Regions from separate parts of the Streptomyces sp. 11x1 genome, predicted to be linked through region 1. Evidence: riboswitches for the same ligand, from Rfam matches in the RefSeq annotation. Region 1 holds a riboswitch; the other holds the start of a gene.
The links. Region 1 has a riboswitch for thiamine pyrophosphate ahead of thiC (phosphomethylpyrimidine synthase ThiC). Riboswitches for the same ligand answer to the same signal wherever they lie in the genome.

Region 1 (7,030 bases):
TCAGGGACGGACAAGGGATGCGAAGCCCCCGGAACACCCTCGCACCGCCATAGCATCGATGACAGGACAGCAGAAGGCCCGGAATCAGTGTCCCGGTGGCGGGCGACGGGTGGAGACACAAGGAGCAAGGGCGATGCGGGAGATCTTCGAGGGGATGCCGTGGTGGGTGAAGTGGATCGCGGTGCCGGTCATCGCCCTGCTGGTGTTCGGAGGGCTGATAGTCAGTGTTGTCCAGGTCGTGGTGGGCCTGCTCTTCAAGGCGCTGATCTTCGTGGCGCTGGTCGGCGGACTGATCTACGTCGTCAGGAAGTTCACGGCGGGATCCTCGTCACGCGGCGACTGGTGAGGCGTCAGCGCCGTGCAACGGCTGTGGCGTGAGTGGGTGAGCCCGGTCAGGGCGCGCCGGTAACAGGAACGTGAGGTTCCCTCGCCAGGGGGAAGTTTCCCGGCGGGGCCGTCTGCGGGCGGTGACGGGCGGCTAGAGTCCGGAAACTCGCCGCGGGATCGAACCCCGCAAGCGGCGCATCTCCTCCCGTGTCGCCCGCACGGGCGGCCCTCCTCGCGCTTCGGGAGCGACCCTTGGCCACGGCTGACACCGCATCAGCAGAACCGCTCTCCCCGTCCCCCCGGCCACGCTCCCGGTCGTCTCAGAGCACGGTTCCTCCTACGCAGCCGGGCCCCAGATCGACGCCTGCGACGGTAGCCGAGCCGTCACGTGTCCGGGCCCCGGAGACGCATGGCCCACCGGCATCTCCGCGGGCGACGCCCTCGACGGCCCTGGCGCCTCCTGTGCAGCCACGTACCTCGCCGGGCGAGGAGAACGTGCGGCGGCCCGAGCCTTCCGCGTCCCGGAAGCGGGCACAGCGTCCGGCGGCCGCGGGGCCGGCCCCGGCGCCGTCATCGCCGACCAGGACCGAGGCGCGGCCGCCGGCACCACCGCTCCGGAACCAGGCGCAGACGACGGGGCTCGTCCGCTCGGTGCCGTCCCACGGGCACGGGCCGGGGCGAGGGGCCCGCATCCCCTCGCCCGCGCCGCCGACCGTGCCGGAGGCGAACTCCGGCACCCTCATCGGTTCCGTGCAGAGGGCGATGCGGCTGCTGGAGGCCGTCGCCGAGCGGGAACACGGAGCACCCGCCAAACAGTTGGCACGGGACGCCGGTCTCGCGTTGCCCACGGCCTACCACCTGCTCCGCACCCTGGTGCACGAGGGCTATCTGCGCCGGGAGAAGGGGCTGTTCTTCCTCGGTGAAGCGGCGGAGCGGCTGAGCAGCAGCGGAGCGCAGCAGAAACGTCGCAGCACGGTGAGTGAGGCGCTGGCGCACTGGCGGGACACCCTGGGCGTGCCCGTGTACTTCGCCATCTACCGGGACGGCGAGATCGAGGTCATGTGCGTCGCCGACAGCCCGAGCATCCCGGCCGTCGAGGAATGGGCCGACTTTCGTGAGACGGCGCACGCCCACGCCATCGGACAGTGCCTGCTGTCCCAACTGAGCGAGGGGGCCCGCCTCGACCATCTGGACCGCCACCCGGCGCAGTCCCTCACCCCGTACACGGTTCGTGACGAGGAGACACTGCTCCGGCGCCTCGGTCGCCTCGGGCGCATGGAGCCGGTGGTGGAGCATCAGGAGTACGCCCTCGGGACGGTCTGTGCCGCGCTTCCCCTCACCGTGGGGACGACTGCCGGGGCCCTCGCCATCTCGCTGCCCTCGCACCAGGCGGCCCGGCTGATGCCGGTGGCCCATCAGTTGCAGACGGAGATCGGGAAGCTGCTAGGGACACTCGCGATCTCTATCAGCATCTGAAAAATCACTCCTTGTGATCTCTCGTGTACTTTCAGCAAACTTCCAGGGGTGTCAGGCGGATGATTCCTGGCCAGTCGACGAACACGGCGGGGTAGGCGATGCACGAGTCGGTACAGGCAGAGGTCATGATGAGCTTCCTCGTCTCGGAAGAACTCTCCTTCCGCATTCCGGTGGAGCTGCGTTACGAGACCTGTGATCCCTACGCCGTGCGGCTGACCTTTCACCTGCCCGGAGATGCCCCGGTGACCTGGGCGTTCGGGCGGGAGCTGCTCATCGACGGAGTCGGGCGGCCGTGCGGGGACGGGGACGTCCACATCGCGCCCGCCGATCCGGAGACGTTCGGCGAGGTCCTGATCCGCTTGCAAGTGGGGAGCGACCAGGCGATGTTCCGAGTCGGCACGGCGCCGCTGGTGGCCTTCCTGGACCGCACGGACAAGCTCGTGCCGCTGGGGCAGGAGCGTTCCCTCGCCGACTTCGACGCACTGCTCGACGAGGCTCTGGACCGCATCCTGGCGGAGGAGCAGAGCGCGGGCTGAACGTTACGGCGCCGGGGTGCCGTAACGCTTCAGCGCTTGCGCCGGCGCCCCCTTCCACCACGAGCCGGAGCGGGCACGGACGCCGCTTCGGCGCTGTTCGGACGGTCGGCTGCGACGACCAGGGCGGCCAGCGCGGTAGTCACCGGCACCGATGCCACCAGGCCGATCGAGCCGACGAGCGTGCGCACGATCTCCTCCGCGACGAGCTCACTGTTGGCGACCGTGCCGACACTGCTCTGCGCGATCGAGAAGAGCAGCAGGAGCGGCAGCGCGGCACCGGCATAGGCGAGAACGAGGGTGTTGACCACCGATGCGATGTGGTCGCGGCCGATCCGGATGCCCGCGCGGTACAGGTTCCGCCAGCCCATCGTCGGATTGGCCTCGTGCAGCTCCCACACCGCCGACGTCTGGGTGACGGTCACGTCGTCGAGCACGCCGAGCGAGCCGATGATGACGCCCGCGAGCAACAGGCCACTCATGTCGATCGTGGGGTACAGCCCATGGATCAGACCGGTGTTGTCGTCCGTGTTGCCGGTCAGGTAGGCCGAGCCGATGAAACCCGAACCCAGCAGCCCGATCAGCAGCAACGAGATCAGGGTGCCGATCACCGCCACGGAGGTCCGGGCGGAGAGCCCATGGCACATGTATAGGGCGATGAGCATGATGGCGCTCGCCCCGACCACCGCCACCACCAGCGGGTTCGAGCCCTGCAGGATGGCCGGCAGGATGAAGAGGGTCAGCACCAGGAAGCTGATGGCCAGCGCCACCAGGGCCATGAGGCCGCGCATCCGGCCCACGACCACCACGGCGAGTGCGAAGATCCCGGCGAGCAGCACCATCGGGAACTTCCGGTTCACATCGGTCACCGAGTACTGCAGGTCCTTGGGCGCGGCGGGTTCGTAGGCGACCACGACCTCCTGGCCCTGCTCCAACTGCCGTGACTGGTCGGGCTGGACGATCTCGGTGAAGGTACGCCCCTTGTCGTCACCGGTGTCGACCCGGACCGTGGCCTTCTTGCAGGTGCCGTTCGCCTGCTGCTGGGCCGACGAGCCCTCGGCGGTGGACGTGTCGCCGGTCGGGGTCCCGCCCGAGGCGTTCACCGAAGAACAGCTGACCTCTTCGACCTTGGTGACGGTGGCCTGCTGTGTCTGTCGGTCGAAGCCCACCCCGGTGCGTTCGTGCGCGGGGGCGCCGCCGGGCCAGAGCACGACGAGACCCACGACGACCGCGGTCGCGAAGGGGATCAGCACCGCCGCGATGACCTTGCGCAGGTGCTGCGACACGGGGGCGGCGGGGCCGTGGCTATGGCTGTGCGAATGGCCGCCGCCGGAGGACGGGCCTTGGCCGTGCCCTCCACCGGAGCCGTGGCCGCCACCGGAGCCGTGCCCTCCACCGGAGCCGTGCCCTCCACCGGAGCCGTGCCCTCCACCGGAGCCGTGCCCTCCACCGGAGCCGTGGCCGCCACCGGAGCCGTATCCATGGCCACCGTCGGATCCATGCCCATGGACGTTTCCAGGGCCATGGCCGTGGGGCGGCTCGGGGGGCGGAGGCGGGGGCTGCTGCGTCGTGGTCACCGACCGATCATCGCAAGAACGAGCGATGCCCACTGTTCACCGCGCCACATCTGCCGCTAGCGTGGAGGCACCTTTGCACACGCGGGAGCTCGGAGCACCGGGCTGAGAGGGCGCTGACCTCCGCAGACGCGATGTTTCACGTGGAACATCGTCGGGCGGAAATTGCTGCGTCGACCGCTGAACCTGTTACCGGGTAATGCCGGCGTAGGGAGTAGGTCTCATGACCATCGAGGACACACGCACGCCTGCCTCCAGCCAGACGGACGGGGCATCCGCCGCACCCCAGGGCGAGAACAGCCAGGGTGAACAGCCCCTGGAGGCCGGGAAGTCCATCGGCTGGCACAAGGCGTACATCGAGGGCTCACGCCCCGATCTGCGCGTGCCGGTCCGCCAGGTGCATCTCACCAATGGACAGTCCGTCACCTTGTACGACACCTCCGGTCCGTATACCGATCCGACCGCGGAGACCGACGTCAGGCGGGGGCTGCTCCCCCTGCGCGAGAACTGGATCATCGCCAGGGGAGACACCGAGGAGTACGCGGGCCGTCCCGTCCGCCCCGAGGACGACGGGATCAAGCACACCTCGCCGCGTGGCGGGCTGCGCAACCTCGACGCGGTGTTCCCGGGGCGGCCGCGCCAGCCGCGCCGGAGCCGCGACGGCCAGGCCGTGACCCAACTCGCCTACGCACGACGCGGGGAGATCACACCCGAGATGGAGTACGTGGCCGTTCGGGAGAACGTCTCGCCGGAGGTCGTCCGCGAGGAGATCGCCGCCGGCCGGGCCGTACTGCCCGCGAACGTCAATCACCCCGAGATCGAGCCGATGATCATCGGGAAGCGGTTCCTGGTGAAGGTCAACGCCAACATCGGCAACTCCGCGGTCACCTCCTCCATCGAGGAGGAGGTCGAGAAGATGACTTGGGCGACCCGCTGGGGTGCCGACACGGTCATGGACCTGTCCACCGGCCGGAACATCCACACCACCCGCGAGTGGGTGCTGCGCAACTCCCCCGTCCCCATCGGCACGGTGCCGCTGTACCAGGCGCTGGAGAAGGTCGACGGCAAGGCCGAGGAGCTCACCTGGGAGATCTACAAGGACACCGTCATCGAGCAGGCCGAACAGGGCGTGGACTACATGACGGTCCACGCGGGTGTGCGCCTCGCGTATGTGCCGCTCACCGCGAACCGCAAGACCGGCATCGTCTCGCGCGGCGGCTCGATCATGGCGGCCTGGTGCCTCGCCCACCACAAGGAGTCGTTCCTCTACGAGAACTTCGAGGAACTGTGCGAGATCCTCGCCGCCTATGACGTCACCTACTCCCTCGGTGACGGCCTGCGGCCCGGCTCCATCGCCGACGCCAACGACGAGGCCCAGTTCGCGGAGTTGCGCACCCTCGGGGAACTCAACCGGATCGCGAAGCGTTTTCACGTACAGACCATGATCGAGGGCCCGGGACATGTCCCGATGCACAAGATCAAGGAGAACATCGACCTGCAGCAGGAGATCTGCGATGAGGCTCCGTTCTATACGCTCGGCCCGCTGACGACGGACGTCGCACCGGCGTACGACCACATCACCTCGGGCATAGGCGCCGCGATGATCGCGTGGTGGGGCACGGCGATGCTCTGCTACGTCACGCCCAAGGAGCACTTGGGACTGCCCAATCGCGACGACGTGAAGACCGGCGTCATCACCTACAAGATCGCGGCCCACGCGGCGGACCTTGCCAAGGGGCACCCGGGCGCACAGGAGTGGGACGACGCGTTGTCGGACGCCCGCTTCGAGTTCCGCTGGGAGGACCAGTTCAACCTGGCCCTCGATCCCGACACGGCACGCGAGTTCCACGACGAGACCCTCCCGGCGGAGCCGGCCAAGACGGCGCACTTCTGCTCCATGTGCGGTCCGAAGTTCTGCTCGATGAAGATCTCCCAGGACATTCGTCGTGAGCACGGTGGTTCCCGGGCCGAGATCGAGGCGGGTATGGCCCAGAAGTCCAGGGAGTTCGCCGAGGCGGGGAACCGGGTCTATCTGCCGATGGCGGACTGAGGGGCGATACGAGGATCGAGGCACGGTGGCGGGAGCGTTCACGTTCGCCCGAGGGGCGGGGGTTCGTGCGTGGCTCCCGCTGTCCGGGCGCGGAGCCACGAGCCTTCGCGTGGACCGCGTTCCCCGGGCGACGAGCGGTGCTCTTCCGGCCGTTGCCGGGAGAGCCCGCTGCCGCGGGGCGGGCGGTGGACGGGCCGGTTGTCAGTCGGGCTGGTGCTCCGGGCCGCCGAAGTCCGGGCTGGAGAAGTCCGGACTGCTGTAGCTGGGCCGGGAGCCGGAGCTGCCGCTGTCCGGGCTGCTGAAGCTGGGACGGTTGTAGCCGAGGTGCGGCATACGGCTGGGTGGGGCCGGACGGTCCGGCTCCAGCAGCAGCGCCGGACCCGGGTTCGCGAGGGCGTCGCGGAGGAACGGCAGGATGCCGCGCTCCAGGAGAGCCTCGCGCCAGGCTTCCCTGGCCCGGGTCAGCTCCTCGTTCAGCTCGCTGCGCGCTCCGACGTCGAGGAGCGCGGTGGCGTTGTTGCGCAGGGCGGTGAGCAGGAGGCCGACCGCGGCCACCAGGATCGCCGCCGCGGTGACCGCACCGAAGACCCAGCCCGTGGTGAGGAGGGTCTCGGCGATCGCCCGCTCGGGGTCGAGCGCCTTCATGACGTACCCCACGAGCAGGAAGAGCACCGCCGCGGTTCCGGCGAGCACCGGAGCGAGTACCGCGGCGACGGCACCGGCGCCCGCCCCCACCGCCTCCGTGACCTCGCCCACGGTGGCGGCGAGGCTCACCGTGGAGCCGTCCGGCTCGCTGGAGCCGGACGCTGTCCCCTCGGATGCGGGCGTGGTGGCCGACGGAGGGCTGCGGAACTCGTCGCGGACCTTGACGTAGTACTGGTATTCGGTCGCCGCGGCGGCCGTGATGATCGCCGAGGCGTTGAGGGCCATCGTGCGCAGCTGTTCGGTGTTGAGCCGCTGGAGGCCGGCGGCGAATTCCGGGCGGTGTGGTGCGGAGCGCAGCGCCTCGCCGAGGATCCGCTCGTATTCCTGGCGGTCCTCACTGAGCAGGTGCTGCGGAACGCTGTTCA
Region 2 (7,030 bases), 2.4 Mb from region 1:
TGGACAGGTCGAAGATCTCCGAGGTCTGCCGGTAGATCTCCACTTCGAGGGTGGAGAACGTCGGCCCGCCGAGGATCTGCACCACCCCGAACGAGGTGAAGGTGAACAGGAAGACCATCAGCGCGGCGGCGGCCACAGCGGGCGCGAGCGCCGGGAGGGTCACCTTGCGCCAGGCCGCGAACGGGGACGCGCCGAGCATCCGCGCGGCCTCCTCCTGCCGCAGGTCGAGCTGCGACCAGAGCCCGCCGACGGTCCGTACGACGACCGCGTAGTTGAAGAACACATGCGCGAGGAGGATCGCCCAGACCGTCGTGTCCAGCCGTACGCCCCACAGCTCGTCGAAGAGCCCGCCGCGCCCGACCAGTGCGAGGAACGCGGTCCCGACGACCACGGTCGGCAGGACGAACGGCACGGTCACGACCGCCCGCAGAAGGTCCTTGCCCCTGAAATCGAAGCGCGCGAACACATACGCGCCGGGGAGCGCGATCGCCAGCGTGAGAGCGGTCGACACGAGCGCCTGCCAGGTGGTGAACCAGAGCACGTGCCGGATGCCGGCATCCCCCAGCACCTCCCCGATCCGCCCGAGGTGCCAGGTGCCTTCCGCCTTGAGCCCCCGGACGACGATCGCGGCGACGGGGTAGGCGAAGAAGACCCCGAAGAAGAAGACGGGCACCGCCATGAGACCGACCCGAGCCGCCCCGCCCGACCGACCAGGACGGGGAGGATGGGGTGAACGGGGTCGACGGGGTCGACGGGGTCGACGGGACGGACGAGATCGACGCGCTACGGCTTGTGCCGCCCCGACGTCCCCGGCCGCCCCGACGCCCTCGGCCGCCCCGACGCCCTCGGCCGCCCCGACGCCCTCGGCCGCCCCGACGCCCTCGGCCGCCCCGACGCCCTCGGCCGCCCCGACGCCCTCGGCCGCCCCGACGCCCTCGGCCGCCCCGACGCCCTCGGCCGCCTCGGCTGCCTCGGCTGCCTCGGCCGCCTTGACTACTTCAGTACGAGGGAGGTCCACGACTTGACCCACTGGTCACGGTTCTCGGCGATCTTCTCCGGCGCCATGGTCTCGGGGTCCTTCGCCGCGGGCCCGTACTCGGTGAACTCGGCCGGCACGGACGCTCCCTCGACCACCGGGTACACGAACATGTTGAGCGGCATGTCCTCCTGGAAGCGCTTCGAGATCAGGAAGTCGATCAGCGCCTTGCCGCCCTCGGCGTTCTTCGCGTTGCTCAGCAGCCCCGCGAACTCGATCTGCCGGAAGCAGGTGCCCTCGGCGACCCCGGTCGGCGCGGTCTTCGGGCGCGGGTCCGCGTAGACGACCTCGGCGGGCGGCGAGGAGGCGTACGAGACGACGAGCGGCCGGTCACCCCCGGCCTTCCTGCCGTCCGTCGATCCGGAGAACTCCTGGTAGTACGCCTGCTCCCAGCCGTCGACGACCTTCACACCGTTGGCCTTGAGCTTCTCCCAGTAACCCTCCCAGCCTCCGTCGCCGTACTTCGCGGCCGTACCGAGGACGAAGCCGAGTCCCGGCGAGGAGGTGGAGGCGTTCTCGGTGACGAGAAGGTCCTTGTACTCGGGCTTGATCAGATCGTCGAAGGTCTTCGGCGGCTCGATCTTGTTCTTCTCGAAGTACGCCTTGTCGTAGTTGACGCAGATGTCACCCGAATCGATGGGCGTGACCCGGTGCTCGTCCTTGTCCAGCTGGTACTCGGCCCCGACCTTGTCGAGCCCCTTCGCCTCGTACGACTGGAAGAGGCCGTTGTCGAGCGCTCGCGAGAGCAGCGTGTTGTCGACGCCGAAGAAGACGTCGCCCTGCGGGTTGTCCTTGGTCAGGATGGCCTGGTTGACGGCCTGCCCTGCGTCGCCGCTCTTCAGTACCTTGACCTTGTACCCGGACTCCTTCTCGAACGCCTTCAGCACGTCCTTGGAGTAGGCGAAGGAGCCGTGGCTGACGACGGTGACGGTCTTGGTGCCGCCGGCGCCGGTGTCGTCCGAGGACGAGCCGCACGCGGACAGCGCGGCGAGCCCGAGGCCGACGACGAGAACCGTTGCTCTCCTGGTGATGCCCACTGAATTCAATCCTCCTGGAGGTGACCAGGAAGAGACGCGGCCCTGCCCGGGCCCCTCGTCGCTTCGAGGGTCCCGGGCAGGGCGCAACAGCTTGAGTGATGACCGAACTTCCTACCCAGAATGACCTGGGCGAGGTTCAGAGGGTCTGCGGCCCGAATGCCGCACTCTCAGCGCTGTGGCGCTCCCCTGTCGGAATATGAATATGTACGTACGGGTCTCAGACTACCTCTCGGTCGCCGCGAGCTGACCGCACGCCCCGTCGATCTCCTGGCCCCGGGTGTCCCGGATGGTCACCGGCACGCCGTGGGCGGCGATGGCCTCGACGAAGGCCTTCTCGTCCTCGGGCCGGGAGGCGGTCCACTTGGAGCCCGGAGTCGGGTTCAACGGAATCAGGTTCACATGCACCGGCTTGCCCCTGAGCAGCCGGCCCAGCCGGTCACCGCGCCATGCCTGGTCGTTGATGTCCCGGATCAGCGCGTACTCGATGGACAGCCGACGCCCGGACTTGGCCGCGTACTCCCATCCGGCGTCCAGGACCTCGCGCACCTTCCACCGGGTGTTCACGGGGACGAGGGTGTCGCGCAGTTCGTCGTCCGGCGCGTGCAGGGAGATGGCGAGCCGGCACTTGAAGCCCTCGTCGGAGAACCGGTGGATGGCGGGCACCAGTCCGACCGTGGACACGGTGATCCCGCGCTGCGACAGCCCCAGCCCGTCCGGCTCCGGATCGGTGAGCCGGCGAATGGCCCCGACGACCCGGTTGTAGTTGGCGAGCGGCTCGCCCATCCCCATGAAGACGATGTTGGACAGCCGCGCGGGCCCGCCGGGAATCTCACCGTCCCTGAGCGCCCTCATCCCGTCCACGATCTGATGGACGATCTCGGCGGTGGACAGATTTCGGTCCAGCCCGGCCTGACCGGTCGCGCAGAACGGACAGTTCATCCCGCATCCGGCCTGCGAGCTGATGCACATGGTGACCCGGTCCGGGTACCGCATGAGCACCGACTCCACGAGCGTCCCGTCGAACAGCCGCCACAGCGTCTTGCGCGTGGTCTCCTGGTCCGTCGACAGATGCCGCACGACCGTCATCAGCTCCGGAAGCAGCGCCTCCTGGAGCTTCGTCCGCGCACCCGCGGGGATGTCGGTCCACTGCTCCGGGTCGTGCGCGTACCGCGCGAAGTAGTGCTGCGACAGCTGCTTGGCGCGAAACGGCTTCTCCCCGATCGCGGCAACAGCCTCCTTCCGCTCCACAGGCGAAAGATCAGCAAGATGCCGCGGCGGCTTCTTGGCTCCGCGGGGGGCGACGAATGTGAGTTCTCCGGGCTTCGGCATAACCCACCCAGTGTCGCAGATCAATTTGTATGGCCCCGGCCAGTCGTCGGTTCAGAAGACTCCGCCCACCACGCCCACGACCCACGCACCGTAGTTCTTCCAGCGATGGGACATACGGCAGTACAACCGCGGCTTGCGCCGGCCCGCCTGGTCGATGAGTGTCTCGCACCATCGGCACGGCAGATCGCCGTGATACCTGCCGTCGTCCCCCACCCGCGCTCTCCCCATGGACACGGACTCTATCGACGTCTGCCGATCTCGCGAGGGGGCTACGGAGAATGGGCCCCGCCCTGGAACCAGGACGGGGCCCACTCACCTCAGCGTGCTCGATCGACGGTCAGCCCGAGCCCACGAACAGCACCAGCAGCAGCCAGACCACCGGGGCCGTCGGGAGCAACGAGTCCAGGCGGTCCATGATGCCGCCGTGGCCCGGCAGGAGCGTGCCCATGTCCTTGATGCCGAGGTCCCGCTTGATCATGGACTCGCCGAGGTCGCCCAGCGTGGCGCTGGCCGCGACGGCGAGACCGAGGAGCAGTCCCTGCCACCAGGCACCGCCGTCGATGACGAACTCCATGAGCAGCGCGCCCGCGACCATGGCGAAGGCGATCGCGCCGAGCAGCCCCTCGCGGGTCTTGCCGGGACTGATGCGCGGCGCCAGCTTGTGCGTGCCGAAGCGCCAGCCGACGGCGTACGCGCCCGTGTCGCTGACGACGGTGAGCAGCAGGAACACCAGGACCCGCTGCGGCCCGTCGTCGGCGGTGAGCATGAGCGCGACGAACGTGGCCAGGAACGGCACGTAGAAGGCGGCGAAGACCCCTGCCGTGACATCCTTCAGATAGTTCTCCGGCGGTTCCGTCATCCGCCAGACGAGGACGGCCAGCGCGGTGAGCGCCATGGCCACCCAGGCCCCCTCGGGCCCGCGGACATAGCCGGCGACGACCATGGCCGCCCCGCCGACCGCGAGCGGCACGAGGGGCGCCCTGATGCCCTTGCGTTCCGCCAGGCGCGAGGTGAGCTCCCACAGCCCCACCACCACGGCGACCGCTATCACCCCGACGAAGGCCGCCTTGACGATGAACAGCGAGGCGACGATGACCACACCGAGTCCGACGCCGACCCCTATGGCGGCGCCCAGGTCACGGCCCGCGCTCTTCTTCTGCGGGGCGGGCTGCGGGGCGTCGGGCATGGGCTCCGGCTTCTGCGACGCCGCCCCGTGGGGCTGCGCCGACGGCGTCTCGTCGCGGAACGGGGGACCGGCCTGCCGAGCGGCCCCCCGGTCGTCGTCCTGGTTCCCGCCATGCGCGGGTACATCGGGCACGATGGGCATGGGGCGAGTCTGCTGGGCCTCAGGCGCATCGTACGTGGGACCCGCCGGGGCATGCCCCTGGACAGGTCCCCGGTCGGTCGGCGCCCAGTACCCGGCTTGTGGCGGCGCCCCCCAGGAAGAGTCGTTCATCAGACCTCGAGGAGCTCCGCTTCCTTGTGCTTGAGCAGCTCGTCCACCTGAGCGACGTACTTCGCGGTGGTGTCGTCGAGCTCCTTCTCCGCACGACGGCCCTCGTCCTCGCCGACCTCGCCGTCCTTGACGAGCTTGTCGATCGCGTCCTTGGCCTTGCGGCGGACGGAGCGGATGGACACCTTGGAGTCCTCCGCCTTGCTCTTGGCGACCTTGATGTAGTCGCGGCGGCGCTCCTCCGTCAGCTCGGGGAACACCACCCGGATGATGTTGCCGTCGTTGCTCGGGTTGACGCCGAGATCGGAGTCGCGGATCGCCTGCTCGATGTTGCGCAGGGCCGTCTTGTCGAACGGGGTCACCACGGCCATGCGCGGTTCCGGCACCGAGAACGAGGCGAGCTGGTTGATCGGCGTCAGCGCACCGTAGTAGTCAGCCACGATCTTGTTGAACATCGCCGGGTGCGCACGACCGGTGCGGATCGCGGCGAAGTCGTCCTTGGCGACCACGACGGCCTTCTCCATCTTCTCCTCGGCCTCGAGGAGGGTCTCTTCGATCACCACTTGCTCCTGCGTGTCTTGAGTAGGCCCGGCAGCTGTACTTGGTCTGGTCGGCGGCCGGCTGCGTCGCGTCTTGTTCCTGCACGGTTCCCGACCGGCAGGACATTGTCCATCCCCCGGTCAGGCTCCGTCCCCCGGGCAGGGGAAGGACCCGGTCAGGCCCGGCTTCCCTGATCACCCACGAGAGTGCCGATCTTCTCACCCTTGACGGCCCGCGCGATATTGCCCTCCTTGAGAAGCTCGAACACGAGGATCGGGAGCTTGTTGTCACGGCAGAGCGTGATCGCGGTGGCATCGGCGACCTTCAGCTCGCGGGTGATCACCTCGCCATAGCCGAGGGAGTCGAACTTGACCGCGTCCGGGTTGGTCTTGGGGTCGGAGTCGTAGACCCCGTCCACGCCGTTCTTGCCCATCAGCAGCGCCTCGGCGTCGATCTCCAGGGCGCGCTGCGCGGCGGTGGTGTCGGTGGAGAAGTAGGGCATACCCATACCGGCGCCGAAGATGACCACACGGCCCTTCTCCAGGTGGCGCACGGCGCGCAGCGGGATGTACGGCTCGGCGACCTGGCCCATGGTGATGGCGGTCTGGACGCGGCTGTCGATGCCCTCCTTCTCCAGGAAGTCCTGGAGGGCGAGGCAGTTCATGACCGTGCCGAGCATGCCCATGTAGTCGGAGCGGGCCCGGTCCATGCCGCGCTGCTGGAGTTCGGCGCCGCGGAAGAAGTTGCCGCCGCCGATGACGACGGCGATCTCCGCGCCGTCGCGTACGACGGCCGCGATCTCCCGGGCGATCGCGTGCACCACGTCGGGGTCGACGCCGAGGCCACCGCCCCCGGAGAACGCCTCTCCGGACAGCTTCAGCAGAAACCGGCCGCTCAATTTGCCGTCGTCGCTCTTCTGGGGCTTGGTGGTCATGGAGATCTCGCCTCTTTACGTGTCGCACATACGAAGAAGGCCATTGCCGGTGGGGTGGTGTTCGCATCCCATGCGCGGCAATGGCCTCCTCGTCAGATCTGCTGTCGTCCGCATCGCGTCACGCGCGCACGGGGCGGCGTACACGAACGACTGCACTCGACCCTATCGGGGCCGGGCGCTGGTCGCGTAACGGACTCAGATGCCGACCTTGATGCGCGTGAAGCGCTTCAGGGTGACACCGGCCTCGTCCAGAACCTTCTGGACGGACTTCTTGTTGTCCAGCGCGTAGGGCTGGCCGAGCAGCGTGGCGTCCTTGAAGAAGCCGTTGAGGCGACCCTCGACGATCTTCGGCAGGGCGGCCTCGGGCTTGCCCTCGGCGCGGGTGGTCTCCTCGGCGACGCGGCGCTCGGACTCGACGACCTCGGCCGGCACGTCCTCCTTGGAGAGGTACTTCGGCGCGAAGGCGGCGATGTGCTGGGCGACACCCTTGGCGAGGTCGGCGTCGGCCTTGTCCAGCTCGACCAGGACACCGATCTGCGGAGGCAGGTCGGGCATGGTGCGGTGCATGTAGGCGAAGACGAAGCCGTCGGCGAACTGCGCGAAGCGGTCGAGGACGATCTTCTCGCCGAGGTTGGCGTTGGCCTCGTCGACGTACGCCTGGACGGTCTTGCCGGCCTCGATCTCGGAGGCGAGCAGGGCGT

Region 2: linked by a shared signal. The riboswitch ahead of P8T65_RS12740 (thiamine ABC transporter substrate-binding protein) and the one ahead of thiC (phosphomethylpyrimidine synthase ThiC) in region 1 are both predicted to bind thiamine pyrophosphate.

Annotation. Positions count from the first base shown of each region.
Region 1 is NZ_CP122458.1:5,353,124-5,360,153, forward strand. It holds gene P8T65_RS23440 (DUF5326 family protein) at 134-346, shown strand; gene P8T65_RS23445 (hypothetical protein) at 648-1,070, opposite strand; gene P8T65_RS23450 (IclR family transcriptional regulator) at 1,078-1,803, shown strand; gene P8T65_RS23455 (SsgA family sporulation/cell division regulator) at 1,902-2,339, shown strand; gene P8T65_RS23460 (YibE/F family protein) at 2,369-3,913, opposite strand; TPP riboswitch at 3,985-4,141, shown strand; gene thiC (phosphomethylpyrimidine synthase ThiC) at 4,134-5,960, shown strand; gene P8T65_RS23470 (hypothetical protein) at 6,162-7,030, opposite strand, start outside.
Region 2 is NZ_CP122458.1:2,944,950-2,951,979, forward strand. It holds gene P8T65_RS12735 (iron ABC transporter permease) at 1-679, opposite strand, end outside; gene P8T65_RS12740 (thiamine ABC transporter substrate-binding protein) at 994-2,073, opposite strand; TPP riboswitch at 2,164-2,271, opposite strand; gene rlmN (23S rRNA (adenine(2503)-C(2))-methyltransferase RlmN) at 2,296-3,402, opposite strand; gene P8T65_RS12750 (hypothetical protein) at 3,454-3,630, opposite strand; gene P8T65_RS12755 (phosphatidate cytidylyltransferase) at 3,740-4,858, opposite strand; gene frr (ribosome recycling factor) at 4,858-5,415, opposite strand; gene pyrH (UMP kinase) at 5,571-6,329, opposite strand; gene tsf (translation elongation factor Ts) at 6,525-7,030, opposite strand, start outside.